One region of the Clostridioides sp. LIBA-7678 genome, then DNA from elsewhere that is predicted to be linked to it. Evidence: riboswitches for the same ligand, from Rfam matches in the RefSeq annotation. Region 1 holds a riboswitch; the other holds the start of a gene.

What was found. A riboswitch is a leader RNA that binds a small molecule or an ion and turns the genes downstream of it on or off. The one in region 1 is predicted to bind thiamine pyrophosphate.
Region 2: another riboswitch for thiamine pyrophosphate. It lies ahead of ACTG46_RS10485 (MTH1187 family thiamine-binding protein); the one in region 1 lies ahead of thiC (phosphomethylpyrimidine synthase ThiC).

Annotation. Positions count from the first base shown of each region.
Region 1 is NZ_CP196987.1:1,907,305-1,916,409, reverse strand. It holds gene ACTG46_RS09280 (YfcC family protein) at 1-1,265, opposite strand, end outside; gene ACTG46_RS09275 (thiamine phosphate synthase) at 1,443-2,144, opposite strand; gene thiH (2-iminoacetate synthase ThiH) at 2,145-3,248, opposite strand; gene ACTG46_RS09265 (thiazole synthase) at 3,265-4,035, opposite strand; gene thiF (sulfur carrier protein ThiS adenylyltransferase ThiF) at 4,098-4,901, opposite strand; gene thiS (sulfur carrier protein ThiS) at 4,894-5,088, opposite strand; gene thiC (phosphomethylpyrimidine synthase ThiC) at 5,133-6,434, opposite strand; TPP riboswitch at 6,575-6,686, opposite strand; gene recQ (DNA helicase RecQ) at 6,775-9,105, opposite strand, start outside.
Region 2 is NZ_CP196987.1:2,168,728-2,177,832, forward strand. It holds gene ACTG46_RS10470 (ABC transporter ATP-binding protein) at 1-391, opposite strand, end outside; gene ACTG46_RS10475 (ABC transporter substrate-binding protein) at 360-1,373, opposite strand; gene ACTG46_RS10480 (ABC transporter permease) at 1,395-2,165, opposite strand; gene ACTG46_RS10485 (MTH1187 family thiamine-binding protein) at 2,140-2,430, opposite strand; TPP riboswitch at 2,559-2,658, opposite strand; cyclic di-GMP riboswitch class I at 3,108-3,197, shown strand; gene ACTG46_RS10490 (hypothetical protein) at 3,250-3,426, shown strand; gene ACTG46_RS10495 (winged helix-turn-helix transcriptional regulator) at 3,541-3,897, opposite strand; gene ACTG46_RS10500 (PhzF family isomerase) at 4,153-5,073, shown strand; gene ACTG46_RS10505 (NUDIX hydrolase) at 5,303-5,914, shown strand; gene ACTG46_RS10510 (DUF3784 domain-containing protein) at 6,198-6,536, shown strand; gene ACTG46_RS10515 (IS1182 family transposase) at 6,726-8,354, opposite strand; gene miaB (tRNA (N6-isopentenyl adenosine(37)-C2)-methylthiotransferase MiaB) at 8,690-9,105, opposite strand, start outside.

The DNA.
Region 1 (9,105 bases):
ACCCCTGAAGTCGGAGTTATGAAGTTTGTAAGACCAACCCCAAATTGATAAGCAGTTACTATTACTTGAGCTGATATATTAACCAAATCACCAAGAGGAGCAAGTACAGGTACTGTAAGTGAAGCAAGACCTGAAGATGATGGAATTAAAAATGCCAATGCAGCTTCCAAGAAGAAAGATAAATATACAAATATAACTTTTGGAAGGCCACCTAAAAAAGCTGCTGCGGAATTTAATATAGTATCTATTATAAATCCATTTTGAGCAATTATTACGATTCCACGAGCTAATGCTATGGCAAGAGCGGCTGATGCTAAATCTTTGGCTCCATCTATAAAACTTTCTGAAATTTCAATTTGAGATAATCTACCAACTAAACCAGAAAGTACTCCTATGGCAGCAAAACACATTGATATCTCTGGAATATACCATCCTTGACTTAAGACACCCCAAATCATTATTGCCATACCTATTCCAAAGATAGCAAGAACAGATACTTCTTTAAAAGTAAATTCTTTTATTTCTGTTGAAGTTTGATTAAGTATTGATTTATTATTTTTATCTATTTCATATACTATTGAACTTTCAGGATTTTCTTTAACTTTCTTAGCATAATACATAACAAACGCTATACTTATTAATATATAAGCTATAAAAATAACTACTCTATATGCTACTCCTGAACCTGGAGCAAGTTGAGCTAGTGCCTGTGCAATACCAACCGAGAATGGGTTTATTGTCGAAGCTGCAGCTCCTGCTGCTGCTCCTATAAATACAATTGCTATGGCGGTTAGAGAATCATATCCTAAGGATGTCATAAGTGGAACAAATATCATATAAAATGGTAATGTCTCCTCTGCCATCCCAAATGTAGTACCTCCAAGACCAAATAAAATCATTGATATTGGAATTATAAGAAGTTCTTTTCCTTTAAATTTAGATATAACTGATGCTATTCCTGCTTCTATAGCTCCAGTTCTATTTACAATACCAAAGGCACCTCCAACTATTAATACAAAGCCTACAACCTCTGCTGAATCGATAAAACCTTCTATTGGTGCCTTAAAAACATCTGCAAACCCTTGAGGATTGCTTTCAACACTTTGATAAGTTCCTGGTACAACTACCATTCTGCCTTCTACATCTTCTCTACTAAATTCACCACTTGGTACTACCCAAGTCAATATTGCCATTAAGACTATTAGTAAAAATATTATTGTAAAAGTGTGTGGTATAATAAATCGTTTCTTTTTACTGTCAGTCATTATAATGTCCTCCATACTTTACTAAATTTTAAATCTTTTAGGATATTGTTTAATCTCTCTGACTAAAGTTTTCCCTTTTTACAATTTTTTATTAGCAAAGATACAAAATAAAAAAGTTATCTTTTAAATTTTAAAAGATAACTTTTTTATTTTTCTTTAAATTAAGGATTCCATATACTATTTTAATAATTCAATTTTTTCATTATAATCTGAGATTGTTTTTTTAATATCTTTAGATTTCATTATAGTTGACATTATGGCAAAATCATCACAGTATTTCAATGTTTCTTTGACATTGGATGGTAAAATTCCTCCTAGCGCAACTATCTTAATATCAGTAATCTTCTTAGCTTCTTTTAGAAGCTCAATTCCTTTTGGATGTAAACCTTCTTTACATTTAGTTTCATATATATGTGACAAGGTTATGTAATCTACTCTTATATTTTTATTTCTCATCAAATTTTCTAAATGTTCTACCTCCTCTATTTGATGTAAAGATAATCCCAGTATTTTATCTTTATTAAAACTGTAATTATTTTCAAGTAAATCCAAGAATACTTTAAAAGGAAGATGAATCCCTTGGCAATCTGTTTTTTCAAAAAATTCAATATTACTATTTACTATAAAGTTAACTTTAAGTTTATTAATACTTTCTTTCTGATTTATATTAATCTTCAAATTTTTATTCAGTATTTTCTCTTGAAAATCTATACAATTGATTTTGGTTTTTATTTTCATATATAATTTGTTTAATTCTTCATATTCTAAATCTTTTTCTCTTATTATAATGTTTTTTATACCACTCAATATAGACTCTTTAATAACTTCTAAATATCTTTCTTCATTACATAATAATTTTCTGTTTGTTATCAAATACATCTAAAATCTTTCCCAGTCTTTAAATACATGTTGATATCCAATTGAGTTTAACATCTTCTCTACATCTGCAACAGTGCTTTCATCATTTATCTTAAATTGAGCAGTATCATGCTCATCTTGAGAATGCCCCCCTACATCAGTAGAAACACCTGCACTCAATTTAGTTACTCCTAAAGGTATTATATGACTTCTCATTTCCAAGTTTTCTCTAGTTGATATATTTATTGCTGCATGTGGGTCAAACAATCTCATACATATCATAGCTTGAACCAAATCAGTATCACTTATATCTACTAATTCTTCAAAACAACCTTTAAAAGGTCTCATTCTTGGTGTTGAATATGAAAGCTCAATATGAGGATATTTTGTTTTTAAATATTTCCCATGCAATATTGTAAAAAAGGTTTCTTTTCTAAAATCATTCAACCCTAAAAGTGCTCCTATCGATAAAGTCCTCATGCCTGCTTTTGCCCCTCTTTCAGGAGCATCTAACCTAAATTTATAATTTGCTTTTGGGCCTTTTATATGCACTTTTTTGTATATTTCCTCGTCATAAGTTTCCTGATATACTGTTAGACCTTCAACGCCTTTATCTACAATATACTTATACTCTTCTACTTCCATTGGATAGACTTCTATACCTATAGATGGAAATTTTTCTCTTAATATTTCTATAGCCTCACCTATATATTCCACACTTGAATGAAAACTACTCTCTCCAGTCAAAACAAGTAAATGTTTAAAACCTTCTTTTGAAATTACATTTCCCTCTTCTCTAATTTCATCCATAGTTAATTTTTTTCTTTTTATTCCACTTTTTATATTATAACCACAGTAAACACATTGATTTACACAATAATTTGCTATATACATTGGTGTATATAAACATACTGTTTTTCCAAAATATTGAACACTTAATTTATGTGCTTTCTGAGCCATGGCTTCTAAATATTTTACAGCAGTTTTAGAAAGCAAATTTAATATATCAAAATCTTCAAGCTTGTCCTTTGATAAACTTCTTAAAACATCATTATCAGTAACATTATTTAAATATCCATCAAAATCAAAATCTCTATATTTTTCTATTACATCATAAAAACTCATCACCAATCACCACTTTCTATAAATTGCCTAAAAAACCTGTTAAAGGAGAAGATGCGTTTGCAAATTCTGATACACTTCCTGTTTTTGCGAGATATGCTTCTCTTCCACCCTCTACAGCTAGTCTAAATGCTCTTGCCATTTGTACAGGATTTCCTGCTGAAGCTATCGCAGTGTTAACGAGTACAGCATCAGCTCCCATTTCCATAGCTTCCATAGCTTGAGATGGTTTGCCAATACCCGCATCCACTATTATTGGTATATCTAATTCATCTATCATTATTCTTATCATTTCTTTCATTTGAAGCCCTCTATTTGAACCAATTGGAGCCCCGAGAGGCATAACTGCTGCTGCATTAGCTTCTATAAGTCTTCTTCCAGCATAAAGGTCTGGTGTCATATATGGAAGAACTATAAATCCTTCATCAGCAAGTATTCTTGTAGCTTTTATAGTTTCTTCATTATCAGGAAGTAAATATCTAGTATCTGATATCACTTCTATTTTTATAAAATCTCCACATCCCATTTTTCTGGATATTCTAGCTATTCTTACTGCTTCTTCTGCATTAGTAGCTCCTGATGTATTTGGAAGTATTGTCATTTCTTTCGGAATATATGTTAATATATTCTCTTGTTTATTATCTAAATCCACTCTTCTAAGTGCCATTGTTATTATCTCACTGCCACTTTCTTTTATTACCTCAGGCAATATATTATTTGAACCATATTTACCTGTTCCAACCAACAATCTACTATTGAATTCATGTCCACCAAGTACCAATTTATCCATATTATTTCCCTCCATGTACAACTTTTTTAATATTCAATCTTTTTAGAATTTAATTTTAGTATTTACATATTTATAAGTATTTGTGTTACCAAGTTTGCCATGTGATTTGCACAGATAGCAACCCTTGGAGCCATAAGACCTTCACCAAATTTAGCTTCATTTACAAAATCACCACATATATAAAACTTGTCTTTTATCTTCTTAGTAGTTATTATATTTGAATCATAATAACCTGCCATACCTGATGATGCTATTAGATATTTATCTTTTAAATTTATTAACACATAGTTACAAACCTGTGCCTTACATGATGCATCATCAAAAGCTTCAATTATCAAATCTGAATCTTTAATAGTATCCATATTATGTTTATTTAAAAAAATATCTTGTTTCTTTAGCTTTATAAACGGATTTATTTTTTTTATATTTTCTATCATAGCATCAGTTTTTAATTTTCCAATATCATCTATAAAATACTGCTGTCTATTTAGATTAGAAGGTTCTACAACATCATAGTCTATAAGTAAAAGTTCTCCTACTCCAATTCTGGCTAAAGAGATAGCTATATTGGACCCAAGTCCCCCTAACCCCAATATAGCAACCTTCCCTTTTTTTAACTTATTATGTATATTTGGAGTATGTCTCGCAATCAATAAGTTTTCTAATTCATCAAATGATGGCTTGACTCCCTTTTGTATAAGTGTTAATTTATCGTTCTCACAAAGAGGAATATCTGTTTTAATTGGATATCCATTTAATACTAATACATCACATTTACAATTATAATCATCTCTAACTTTGTAGGCAGTCGTATTTTCTTCAACATCTGTTAATAATTCATTTACAAATATCTTTATTTTAACCACCTCCAACAAAACTAATAAGCTCTATAATATCTTCGTCTTTCAATATATATGTACTGTAGTTGGATTCTTCAATTATTTCTAGATTTACTTCAACTACAACTCTATCACTATTTAAGTTATATTTATTTAATAAATCTATTATAGTCAAATCTTTTTTAAATTCAACATCCTTCCCATTAACCTTCACCAAATCACCTCCTCTTTTTAAATCTATTTTATTCTAATCACAAATTATATTAAATTAAGTTCCTCATTATTTAGTATTTTCTTAACTGTTCTCATTGAACACATTTTTCCACACATAGTACAGCTATCTTCATGAGTAGGAGTTGATTCATCTCTATATCTCTTAGCTTTTTCAGGGTCTATTGCAAGTCTAAACATTTCACACCAATCTAAATCAGCTCTGGCTTTACTCATCTTATTATCCCATTCACGAGCACCTTTAACGTTTTTAGCTATATCTCCTGCATGAGCAGCTATTTTTGCAGCTATTATACCTTCTTTCATGTCATCTAAATTAGGTAATCTTAAGTGTTCTGCTGGAGTTACATAACATAAAAAGTCTACTCCTTTAGCACATGCCAAAGCTCCTCCTATTGCACTTGTTATATGGTCATAACCTGGTGCTATATCTGTAACTAATGGCCCAAGAACATAAAAAGGTGCTCCATGACACAATCTTTTTTCTAATACTACATTTGCTTCTATCTCATCAATAGCCATATGTCCAGGTCCTTCTATCATTACTTGTACATTTCTCTCCCACGCTCTTTTAGTAAGCTCACCTAATACTACTAGTTCCTGAATTTGAACTCCATCAGTAGAATCTTTTATACAGCCAGGTCTACAAGCATCTCCTAAACTCAATGTAACATCGTATTCCTCACATATATCCAATATTTTATCAAAATTAGTATAAATAGGATTTTCCTTATTATTCAATTCCATCCATGCAAATAACAGAGAACCTCCACGAGATACTATATGAGTTAATCTTTCATGATTTTTTATCTTTTGGCAAACATTCCTTGTAAGACCTGCATGTATAGTGATAAAGTCAACTCCATCAATAGCATGTTGTCTTATTACATTCAAAAACTCTTCTTCTGTTATATCTTTTAATTCTTTTTCTAAATATCCCACTGCATCGTACATAGGTACTGAACCTATCATTGCAGGTGAAATTTCAACCACTTTTTCTCTAAATTCTCTAGTTTTACCATAGTTACTCAAATCCATTATAGCTTCAGCTTTCATGTCTATTGCTACTCTAACTTTTTCAAGTTCTTTTTCTATATCCTTACAATCTCTTGAAATTCCTAGATTTACATTTATCTTTGTTCTTAAATTTTTACCTACACCTTCTGCACTTAAAGATTTATGATTTTTATTAGCAGGTATAACAACTTGTCCATTTGCTATTAATTCTCTTAGTTCATTCACATCTACTTGCTCTTTTTGAGAAACGATTTCCATTTCTTTAGTTATTATGCCTTTTCTAGCAGCATCCATTTGTGTTGTATAATTCATATTACAATCCTCCAAGATTAAAGTTATAGTTTTTGAAAATAAAAAAAGTGCTTTTCCTTGTTTGGAAAGCACTCTTATAATCATATATACACTTAGACAAATTTTCCCTAACATTAAATAATTTGTCTATTTATGTAACAAAATTATATTAAAAGCTTCCCTTCGCAAGCATTATCTTGATCAGGTTATTAGGGTTTGTAAGTTACGGCTTTATCTCTCAGCTAGCCAATTCTAGCGCCCCTAGCTCTAATTTTTCATTATTTTTACAAATTCAGTATAACACAGCAAAATTATTAGTTCAACACAATAATACAAATTTTATTTTTGGAGATATTAAAAATTACTCTGACATAATATCATTTTTTAAATTTTTAAGATAAGAATCAAGCATCACAGCTCTTATGTTTTCATACTTTATTGAATCTGGAAGTTTTCTTTTTATGTTATTTAAATTATCATATCCTACTTTTTCACAAACTTCTAAAATCATTTGCTTTTCATCTTCATTATAGAAATTTTCTAATTCTAAATCAAACGATATACTATGTCCATCCTTTACATAGTCATGGGCATATCCAATAATAGTCGATAATGAAATCTCTAGTTCTTGGCTAATACTTTGTATATCCTTGCCTTGATTTAATAAATCTAATGCTATTTCATTATTTTTTCTACTTTCTCCATCTAGTATTAACTTCCTTTTACCCTTTTTTTTCCAAGTAACATTAATATCATTTTCTCTTACATATTGTTTGACTTCATCCAAAATACTAGCTCCATACTTTTTAATTTTTACTCCACCTATACCTGAAATGTCCTTCAGTTGCTCTTCATCAATTGGATATCTTCCACTTATTTCTTTCAGTGTCTTATTGGATAAAATCATATATGGGAGTACTTTTTCTTTTATTGCATATTCACCTCTAATACTTAATAGTTTTTCATATAGAGCTTTATCTGAATTAACTTCAAAGAACTCACTATTAACATTATCTAAATCGACATTTTTTTCTTCACTTTTTTTGTTTATGTTGTTTTTTTCGACATATTCTTTAATTATTGTTTCAAAATCTCTACCATATTTTTGATACTTAATTTCCCCTACTCCAGATATATCTAACATCTCTTCTTTATTAATTGGATAACTGCTAGACATAGCTCTAAGTGTCCCATCACCAAATACCATATATGGAGCTATTCTTTCTTCACTTGCTATTGAATGTCTAAGCTCTCTTAAAGCACTATATAACTCATCTTCTACTTCTAATGATTTTGTCATCACGATTTCTTTAAATTCAACTTTCACTTGACCTTTTAAAACTTTCATAGACATATCATTCAATCTTATGGTTGGAAAACTTCCTCTATTTCCATTACCTAAAGTCTCAACTAAATCCAAGAATCCATGGGAAACCAATGTATTTATAAAGTTCTTTAAATCTTCACTTGAATAGTCTCTCATAATATTATATGTAGATAAAGTATTCAATTCAAGTTGTAAAATCTTTTTATTCTTAGACCCTCTAAGTACATCTACAATGGTAGTAACACCATAACTTCTTTTCATTCTAGCTACACATGAAATAACTTTTTGAGCATCTATAGTTTTATCTACTATTTCACCTTCTACTAAACAGTTACTACAATTATTACAATCTTCTATATAATTTTCTCCAAAGTAATTTAGTATTGTCCTTCTATAACATGAATTACTGTAAGCCAAGTCAATCATATATTGAAGCTTTTTGTGTTGAAACAACTTCCTTTCAGGATTCTCAACTCCAATATCGATTAAATATTTTTGTATATGTACATCTCCTGGAGAAAACAAAAGCACACATTCACTTTTCTCTCCATCTCTACCAGCTCTACCTATTTCTTGATAGTAATTTTCTATACTTTGAGGCATGTTGTAGTGTATAACCCATCTTATATTAGGTTTATCAATACCCATTCCAAATGCATTTGTTGCTACCATTATATCCACATCATCATTTATAAAATCTTCTTGATTTTTACTTCTTTCATTTTTAGATAAACCTGCATGATATTTTGATACAGATATATTTCTCTTAGATAATCCATTATGTATGTTTTCAACTTCCTTTCTAGTTGCAGCATATATAATTCCAGACTCATTTTTATGATTTTTAATATAATCTAAAATATATTTATTTTTACTAGATGATTTTACTATGTTTATTGATAAGTTTTCTCTATCAAAACCGGTTATATAACAGTCTGGATTTTCTAGACATAATAAATTTATTATATCAGCTCGTACCTCTTCTGAAGCGGTTGCTGTAAAGGCTGTAATTATAGGTCTTTTAGGTAAATTCTTTATAAAATCAGAAATCCGTCTATAACTCAATCTAAAATCATGCCCCCATTGAGACACACAATGTGCTTCATCTATTGCAATTTGACTTATGTTGTTATTATTTATTAGTTCAATAAACTCATGTGCATCTAATCTCTCTGGAGCAATATAGAGTATTTTATAATTATTTTTTCTAATATTATTTAATATCTCATTAAATTCTTTATTGCTCAGTGAACTATTTATGAAAGCAGCATTAATCCCCATAGTCTTTAAAGCATCTACTTGGTCTTTCATAAGAGATATAAGTGGAGAAATTACTATTGTCATCCCATCTAATATCAATGCTGG
Region 2 (9,105 bases), 260 kb from region 1:
GATATTTATTTTCATATCCATTTAAACCAAAAACCTCAAAATAATGTTTTACCATTTCCCTTGCTTTACTCTTTTTTTCTTTTTTTAAGACCAGTGGTAGTGACACATTATCTATTATAGTTTTATATGGTAAAAGTAAGTCTTTTTGGTACATGTAACTGTATTTTCCATTTATATCTACTTTACCACTATTATAATCTGTAAGTTTAGTTATAATATTAAAGATAGTACTTTTACCACATCCACTTGGTCCTAATATAGAAACAAATTCGCCTTCATATACATCAATACTTATATCTTTTAAAACTTCAACTTCTTTATATGTTTTTGATACATTTTCTATAGATACTTTTATTTTTTTATTGTGGTAAGAATTCATTTGTGTAAGCATCACTTGCCTTCATATCCTTATCTATTAATTTATATTCTTTTAAGAATGATGTGTAGTTATTCCATACACTATCTTTCATTTCTCCCCATCTAGGTGCATCGTCTTTATATTTACTTGCTAGATATTCTTGACTCTTTAATGCTAATTTTTCATCTACCTCAGGTGCATGTTTTACTAATATTTTTGCTGCATCTTCTGGATTTTTAATTGCATATTTGTAACCTTTTGTTGTAGCCTTTAAGAATTTCTTAGCTAGTTCTGGATTATCTTTTAGTACAGTTTCATTAGAAATTATAAGTGGTGTATAATAATCTAATCTTTCATCTAAATCTTTTACTGGTATAAAGTTCAAATCATAGTCAATTAAACTTGCCTTAACTGCATCCCAACCTTCAAATATCCATGCAAAATCTACAGTTTTCATAGCTGCAAAGAAATCATCTTGACCAGTATTAACTATTTTTAATTTGTTAAAGTCGGCTCCATTTTTCTTCATAACTGCTTTAAAAACAGCTTCTTCTGATGGAGAACCCCAACCGCCATAAGTTTTTCCCTCAAAATCCTTAGCTGTGGTTATATTTTTTTCTTTTGGTGATGCAAACCCAGAAGTATTATGTTGTATAACAGCTGCTACAGCTTTTATTGGAAGTGGGTCTTCACTAGTCTTTGCATAGGTAACTTGTTCTTGATAACTTATACCAAAGTCCGCTTTGCCTGTTGCAACTAAAGTCTCAGCTCCACTTTCGGGTGGTTGCACTATTTCAACATCTAGACCTTCTTCTTTATAATAACCTTTATCAAGTGCTACAAATAATCCAGTATGATTTGTATTTGGTGTCCAATCAAGCACCATAGTCACTTTTTTAGAAGAATCATCTTTAGTACTATTTTTATCCTTATCATTATTTGAAGAACATCCAGTTATTGTCGCTAATGTAAAAACACTTACTAAACCTAATATTCCTAATTTTTTGAAATTCATAATTTCCTCCCTCAAATACAATTAATCTGCTAATCTATGTCTTATAACAATTTTTTTTACTACTTGTACAACTCCTACAAATATTAAACTAAATATAACTACCAATATAGTAGATGCAAATACTTTATCAAGAGCATATGCACTTTTTGACCTTAGCATATAAACACCAAGACCTTTGGTTCCACCTAACCACTCTGCAACAGTCGCTGCCATTACAGCATAAGTCGCAGATATTTTAAGCCCAGAAAAAAATTTATCCATTGCCATAGGAAATTTAAGATGAATAAATGTATTAATTTTATTTGAATTCATAGTCTTAAATAAATTTAAATAATCTTTATCAATATTCTCGATTCCATCTACAAAACTTATTAATATAGGAAAAAAACAAGTAAGCGTTACCATCAATATTTTTGGCATTGTCCCAAAGCCAAACCATATCATAAAAAGTGGAGCTATAATTATTGTAGGTATCATTTGAGTGACCAACATAATAGGATAAAGACACTTTTTTATTATCGACACAAAATCCATCAATACACCAATTATTAATGATATTATGATTGCAACTATAAAACCAAGTATTGCTTCTCCTATAGTAACTACAGCATGCATGGATAAATTTTGAGAGTCTTTAAAAAATACATTAAGTATATCTACTGGCGTGGGTAGTATATACTGTGGGACTTTTAAAACTTCTACCACAGATTGCCAAAGAATAAGTATAAACAAAAATGTTGCTATTGGATATATACTATCTTTAACTTTATCTATGATTTCTAAGTTTTTCATCTATAGTCAAACCCCCAGCTTTTTCATCTACTCTAGCTACTGTTATAACTCTTTCACATCCAAGGTTAAAAGGGATTTTATGTACTTTCTTCAATAATTCAAAAACTTCATCAAAATCACCTTCAACAGTCGTACTCATTGCACCTATTTCACATTTAAGACCACTTTTTTCAATTTCAGCAATACAAGCATCTACTACTTTATACATTTCTTCTTCACCTTTGTAAGGTCTTAGTGGCATTACTGCTATGTCTGCGATTACCATTTAAATCACTCCTTTAAAAATAATTAATACCTACTAGGTATATTTTGCTTTTTATTAAAAATTTTACTTCTAAAAGATAATATATTTAAATAAAATAAAAGTCTTATCCACAATAGGATAAGACTTATTTTCATCTTTACTGGTCTCCCTACACTGGCATTATCCAAACAGGTTCAAAGGGTCGAGATAAAATCTCCTCTCAGCACATTAGCTCCCCGAAATATATTATATCTTTTCTACTTGATTATACTACACTTATCATATTTTAACAAATTTTTTATTCATATTATATATTTTATCTATTTTAAAATATATAATACCAAAATAGTATTTTTTAGTATTTTTAAAAAAGTATATTGCCATAATACCTACTCATCATAATTTATTAGAGTTTGATTAAATTTTAAAGCTTATTTATAAAAATATACTATTATAATGATTTTTCTTTATTTTATTAACCATTTGACTTTATTTAGCTTTATTCTACTGCCTCAAATTAGTTCAATTTAGGTTAATAATAAAAACCTCTTATTCTGATTTGTATATATAAACTATATAATGTAATTATTTTACCTAATTTATTTTTGAAAAATAAATTATTTTTTTTAATTTTTAAATTTTTTAATATGTACCTTGAAAAATCAAACGTTTTCCTATATGATTGTAATTGTAGAATAAAACTAAATAGGCAAAACTAGAGAAATTTAGTGACGCAAAGCTATAGGGACTAAGACTTATGAAACGAGTTATGTCAGCCAGTTGCCAAAAAGATATTTTCTTTTTGTTTTTATGAAAGTTTTTTAGGGGGATAAATGATATATGTTTATAGATAAAATGGATAGATGTACGCATATACTAACTGCATATATATGCAGTTCATACGATTACTGCAATTTTATAGATACACAATTAAATGACTTTATACTAGAATATGGAGAGAACGTGGTAGAATCTTGTTTGCATCAAGTGATGGTATTGGTAAGCAGATATAATTAAAGAAATTTTATTTTCTAGAAAACCCTTTTTAGTTTTATCTACGTTTTATAATACATTAAAGAACTAATTAAAATAAGCTTCATTATCTATTTTTCATGAAGTAAACAGTTGAGTTTATCTCATATACTGTTTACCCCAATTACATAATTCTAATAATATCGATTCCAATGATTTACCACGTTTAGTAGACAAATATTCAACTTTTGGAGGAATAGTCGGATAAGAAATCCTCTTAATAAGTCCATCTCTTTCAAGATACTTTAATTCTTGTGACAGTATCTTATGACTTATATGAACAACTTCTTTTTTTAATTGACTGTAACGTATTGGCTCTTGTTTTAAAATATGCCATAAAATAATTGCCCTCCATTTACTTCCTATCACAGTCATGGTAAAACCAATTGAACAATTAAAATCTTTTTGTCTTTCTTCAATATTTGGAAATTCTTCAAAATTATTATCTATATCCATCCCAATCCTCTCTTTCAAAATAGTAAGTATCTAACTAAAAAGTGCATTCTTGTTTAGCATACTAATTCGTAATATAATCTTGATTGTAGCATAGAGCCTTACATAATACTACTTTTTTAGATGTATATGTTTAAATTTTAATATAGACATATACTGTTTTATTAATTTTATTTAAATAGATAATAATAAGTAATAACTTATCTAAAGTTTTCTATGTACACAAACTACTCTAATATTTAGAAAGGATTATATAATATGAATAAAACATTTCGTCTTTATCAAGTTGACTCATTTACAAAAGAAAAATTTACAGGTAATCCAGCTAGTGTAATTACAAATGCTGATGGCTTATCTGAATCACAAATGCAAAAAATAGCAAGAGAATTAAATAATTCAGAAACTGCTTTTATTTTCAATAAATTTATTAAAAATCATCAAGAAAATTATGATGTACATATCAGATTTTTTACACCAACTAATGAGGTTCCTATATGTGGTCATGCTACTATTGCTGCCCATTATGCTAGAGCAGTAGAAAACCAACTCAATAGCACAACAGTATTTCAAAAAACTGGTGCTGGAATATTGCCAGTTGATATTATAAAAAAAGATAATGATTATGAAATAATTATGACACAAGGAAAAATTGAAGTATCTCCACCATTAAAACAAACATATCAAGAAAGATTACTTAATGCATTTGGTATTTTAAAGGAAGATATTCATACAGATTGTCCTATTGCCATAGCATCTACAGGACATTCAAAGGTTATGATTGGAATAAAGAGATTATCAACATTAAATAATTTATCTCCAAATTTATATGAATTATCGAAAATAAGTCAAGAAATAAAATGTAATGGATATTATATTTTTACATTAAATAATAAAGAAATGCTACAGGTTCATGGAAGGATGTTTGCTCCTGCAATTGGTATTTCAGAAGACCCTGTTACAGGAAATGCTAATGGGCCTTTAGGTGCGTATATTGTACATTATAAAGTAATACCTACACCTAACACACAGTTTATATTTGAAGCAGTTCAAGGAGAAGCAATAAAACGCAAAGGAAAGATGTTAGTAAAAGTAATTATTTCAGATAATAAGCCCGTTGAAGTAAAAATAATTGGAAAAGCTATAATTGCATTCTCAACAAACATAGAAATTGAATTATAGAATACATCTAAGTAAAATTTTGAACTTTTTAATTCTAATTAATACTAATTTAATAACAAACTAATTTATATACAAATTAATTTTTTTATTATTTGTTAATATATATTTATCATTATATTATATAATAATATAGATAGTTACTATATCTTAAATTAGATAAATCATAATTATATATTATTGTCAAAACTCAATTATATAATTTTTAATAATATTATTTTAGGAGGAAAAAATGATAAACGATATTAAAAATAAGTTCAAAGATTACAAACCATATATAAATGGATATAAAAATATGAAAAGAGCATCTGTTTTAATTCCAATAGTAGAAATAAATAACATACATCATATATTATTTGAAGTTCGCTCAAAGAATTTAAAGCATCAACCTAATGAGATTTCTTTTCCTGGTGGCAAAATAGAATCCAATGAAACTCCATATAATGCTGCTATCAGAGAAACTTGTGAAGAACTAGGCACTTTTAGTGACAATATAGAAATCATATCTAGTCTAGACCTACTTATAACACCTGTAAAATTTATAATACATCCTTATTTAGGATATATAAAAAACATTAACAATTTAAATATAAATAAAGATGAAGTTGACCATACTTTTTTGGTGCCTATAAAATATCTTTTAGAAAATCCTCCAAATACTTATAATAATACTGTAAAAGTTTTTCCTGATGAAAATCTACCCTATGGATCAATTCCAAACCAAAAAGATTACAAGTTTGAAAGTGGAAGTTACCCTATTCTATTCTATAAATATAAAGATTATGTAATATGGGGTATGACAGCAAAAATACTAGAAAACTTTTTAAACTTCTTATCAGAATAATACTTGTAAGTGAACATTCAAAATTTTAAATGTAATAATTCTAAAAAATATAAGAAATTATGTTTTATAATTTTTTTATTTAATTATTATTCAGTTATTATTACATAATTACCAATACAATTTCAAGGTAAATACTAAGTGTTATTATCATACTATAGATAAATTATAGCATAATAATATATCTAATAAGGTTAAGATATGAAATAAATGATTTTAATGTATCTTTATGGTAAAATATAACAGGTTAGTAAACTGTAAATCAAAGTATATGGAGGTGCTTATAATGTTTGCAGTAGGATTTATTGTTATATCCGCAATTGCCCTTTTCATTTTAAGTATATTGTTATTTAATGGAAAAGCAAGTATGCTATTAGCAGGGTATAATACTATGAGTGATAAAGAGAAAGCTAGATATGATAAAAAAAAATTATGTAGAAGTTCTAGCATTGTTATTTTTATTGTATCTATAATGTTGTTTATTATGGCATTTCTTGGTTATAGAGTAGAGAGTGGACAAATGGGTGAAAAAGAAATGCTTCCATTTGCTGTGATATTTATAATCGTTATACTCACTAGTGTGTTTTTCAATATCTATTATTCTAATAAGAAATGTAAAAAATAATATTTAGTAAGCTGGGGCTGTCGCATGGGCAAATTAAATTTGTTCTGTGAGAGCTCTTTTTACTTATCTTAATAGGTATATTTTTAATTATTTTATATATAGTTTATTTTCTAAGTAAAATTATGCATGACAAATATAAGGTATAAAAATACCATTTTTTCAGATAATATTTGATTATAAATAATAAATTTAGAATGCTTTTTTTAAAGTATGAAGATATATTCCACATTTATTTTTTACTATTTTATTGTGTAGCCTAGAAATGTTATGAGCTATCGCTACAATAATACACTCTGATAGAACATTTTCTTTACCTCGGCTTAAAAATCTTCTAAATTTCATATTTTGTTTTACTTGAGCGAAAGCTCCTTCTGCTTGTATACTTCTATTCACTCTAAGTTCACACCCCTCCGGGCTCATAATTCTATTTAAGTTTTCTTTCCTTTTTTCATGAAACAACTTAGATACTTGTAAGTTTTTAGTCCTATTTTCAAGAGAAATCTTACTATTACTTCTCTTAATGCAACTACTTTTATATTGACAATCATGACATTCTTCACAAGTGTAACAAGTTATTTCGCTTTTATAACCTGTTTTTGACTTTCTATTTATTATTTTATTAGCAAGTAGTTTTTTATTGTTTTTACAAATATAATAATCATTTTTTTCATCATAATCCATGTTATCAATATGTCCAATATTATTTTTATATTTTCTAGTTTTACTAATTTCATAATTTGCAGGTTTTATGAAAGATAATTGATTATTACACTCTAAAAATGTATAGTTTTCCTCACTTTCATACCCAGAATCAGCAACTATTTTAGGATATTTGAATTTTGCATAGTCCTCAATCGATTTTAAAAACGGTATTAATGTTGTCGTATCAGTAGGTTGATGTCCTGAACTTACCCAAACTATATATTCTGAATCTACACCAAATTGTATATTATATGCTGGTTTCAATTGTCCATTTTTCATATGGTCTTCTTTCATTCTCATGAAAGTTGCGTCATTATCTGTTTTAGAATAACTATTCCGTTCACCCATTATATGAAGGTCTTTAGTATACTTTTTCAATCTATCAATATAATTATTTAATTGCTCTATAGATTTTTGAACCATAGATTTTTTCTTTCCTTTTCCATGAACAAATGTTATATTTAATTCTTTTGATATTTTTTTTAGTTTCTTTAAAAGTTTCTTCAAATGGTAGATTTTTATTTTATCTTTATAAATTACTTTAATACCAAAATCAGTTTCACATTTTAATATGAAGTCAGATATATTACTCATCATTTTAGCTATATTTTTATTTATAGCTTTTTTCCAAACAAAAGTATATCTATTTGCAGATGACTCTATTTTTGTGCCATCAATAAATAGAGTGTCCATTGAAATCTCCTTACTATCTCCAAGAAAGTTTGTAAACTGTGCAATCAAAGTTTTGCTTATTGGTGAAAAATGAATACTACGGAATCTTGCAATTGTTGAATGGTCTGGAGGTGAGGCTCCGCCTAGAAGATACATAAAGTTAATATCTCTTTTGCATGCTTTCTCTATTTCTCTTGAAGAATAAATACAGTTCATGTTTGCATATATTATAATTTTCAAAAGTTGTCTAGGGGTTACTTTATTTACTCTAACTCGAGAATAAGTCTTATATAATTTTTCTAAATTCATCTCCTCAATAATTTGACTTAATAACCTTACAGAATCATCTTTTGGAATCATGTAATCAATATTTAGTGGTAACTTAAATTGATAATTATCACCATAAGTAGTATAATCAGTTTGTATAGTATTTTGTTTTAGCATACAATTATTATACAGGAATCCCAAGCTCTTTTGAACTTGGGATTTATTTTTTTATACAAAAAAGGGCGTAGCACTATTTTATAGTGCGACAGCCCCTTTTATGTTTATTCTATAATATATTAGTATATAATAAGGAAAGATTAATATATAGTTAGGTAAAACTTGATAAAATAAAAATAGATGTACTATCAATTTACATTTTATATCAAATTTATTTATAATAAAAACTGAAATTAACATAACATATGTAATGTATGTTTTTAAAATTTGATATATTTTGTTTTATAGTACATCTATTTCGATAAGTTTACATAATTTTATTATATTGTACAATATTAATCATTTATTAGTACTCCATTTAATGAAAAAGTTCTAGGTTCAGTAATTCTAACCATAACTAATTTCCCAATTAAATCATCATTTCCGCCTTCGAAATTTACAAGTTTATTTTGTCTAGTTCTACCAGCAAGTTTATTTTCATTATTTTTACTTCTTCCTTCAACTAAAACTTCAACTATTCTATTTTTATATCCATTATTTATATCTGCTGAAATCCTATTTACAGCTTCTAACACTCTATTAAATCTCTCATGTTTTATTTCTTCTGGTATTTGATTTTCCATTTTGGCAGCAGGTGTTCCCTGTCTTTTGGAATAAATAAACGTAAAAGCTGAATCATATTTTACTTTTTCAATTACATCTAAAGTATCTAATAAATCTTCTTCTGTTTCTCCTGGAAAACCTATCATTA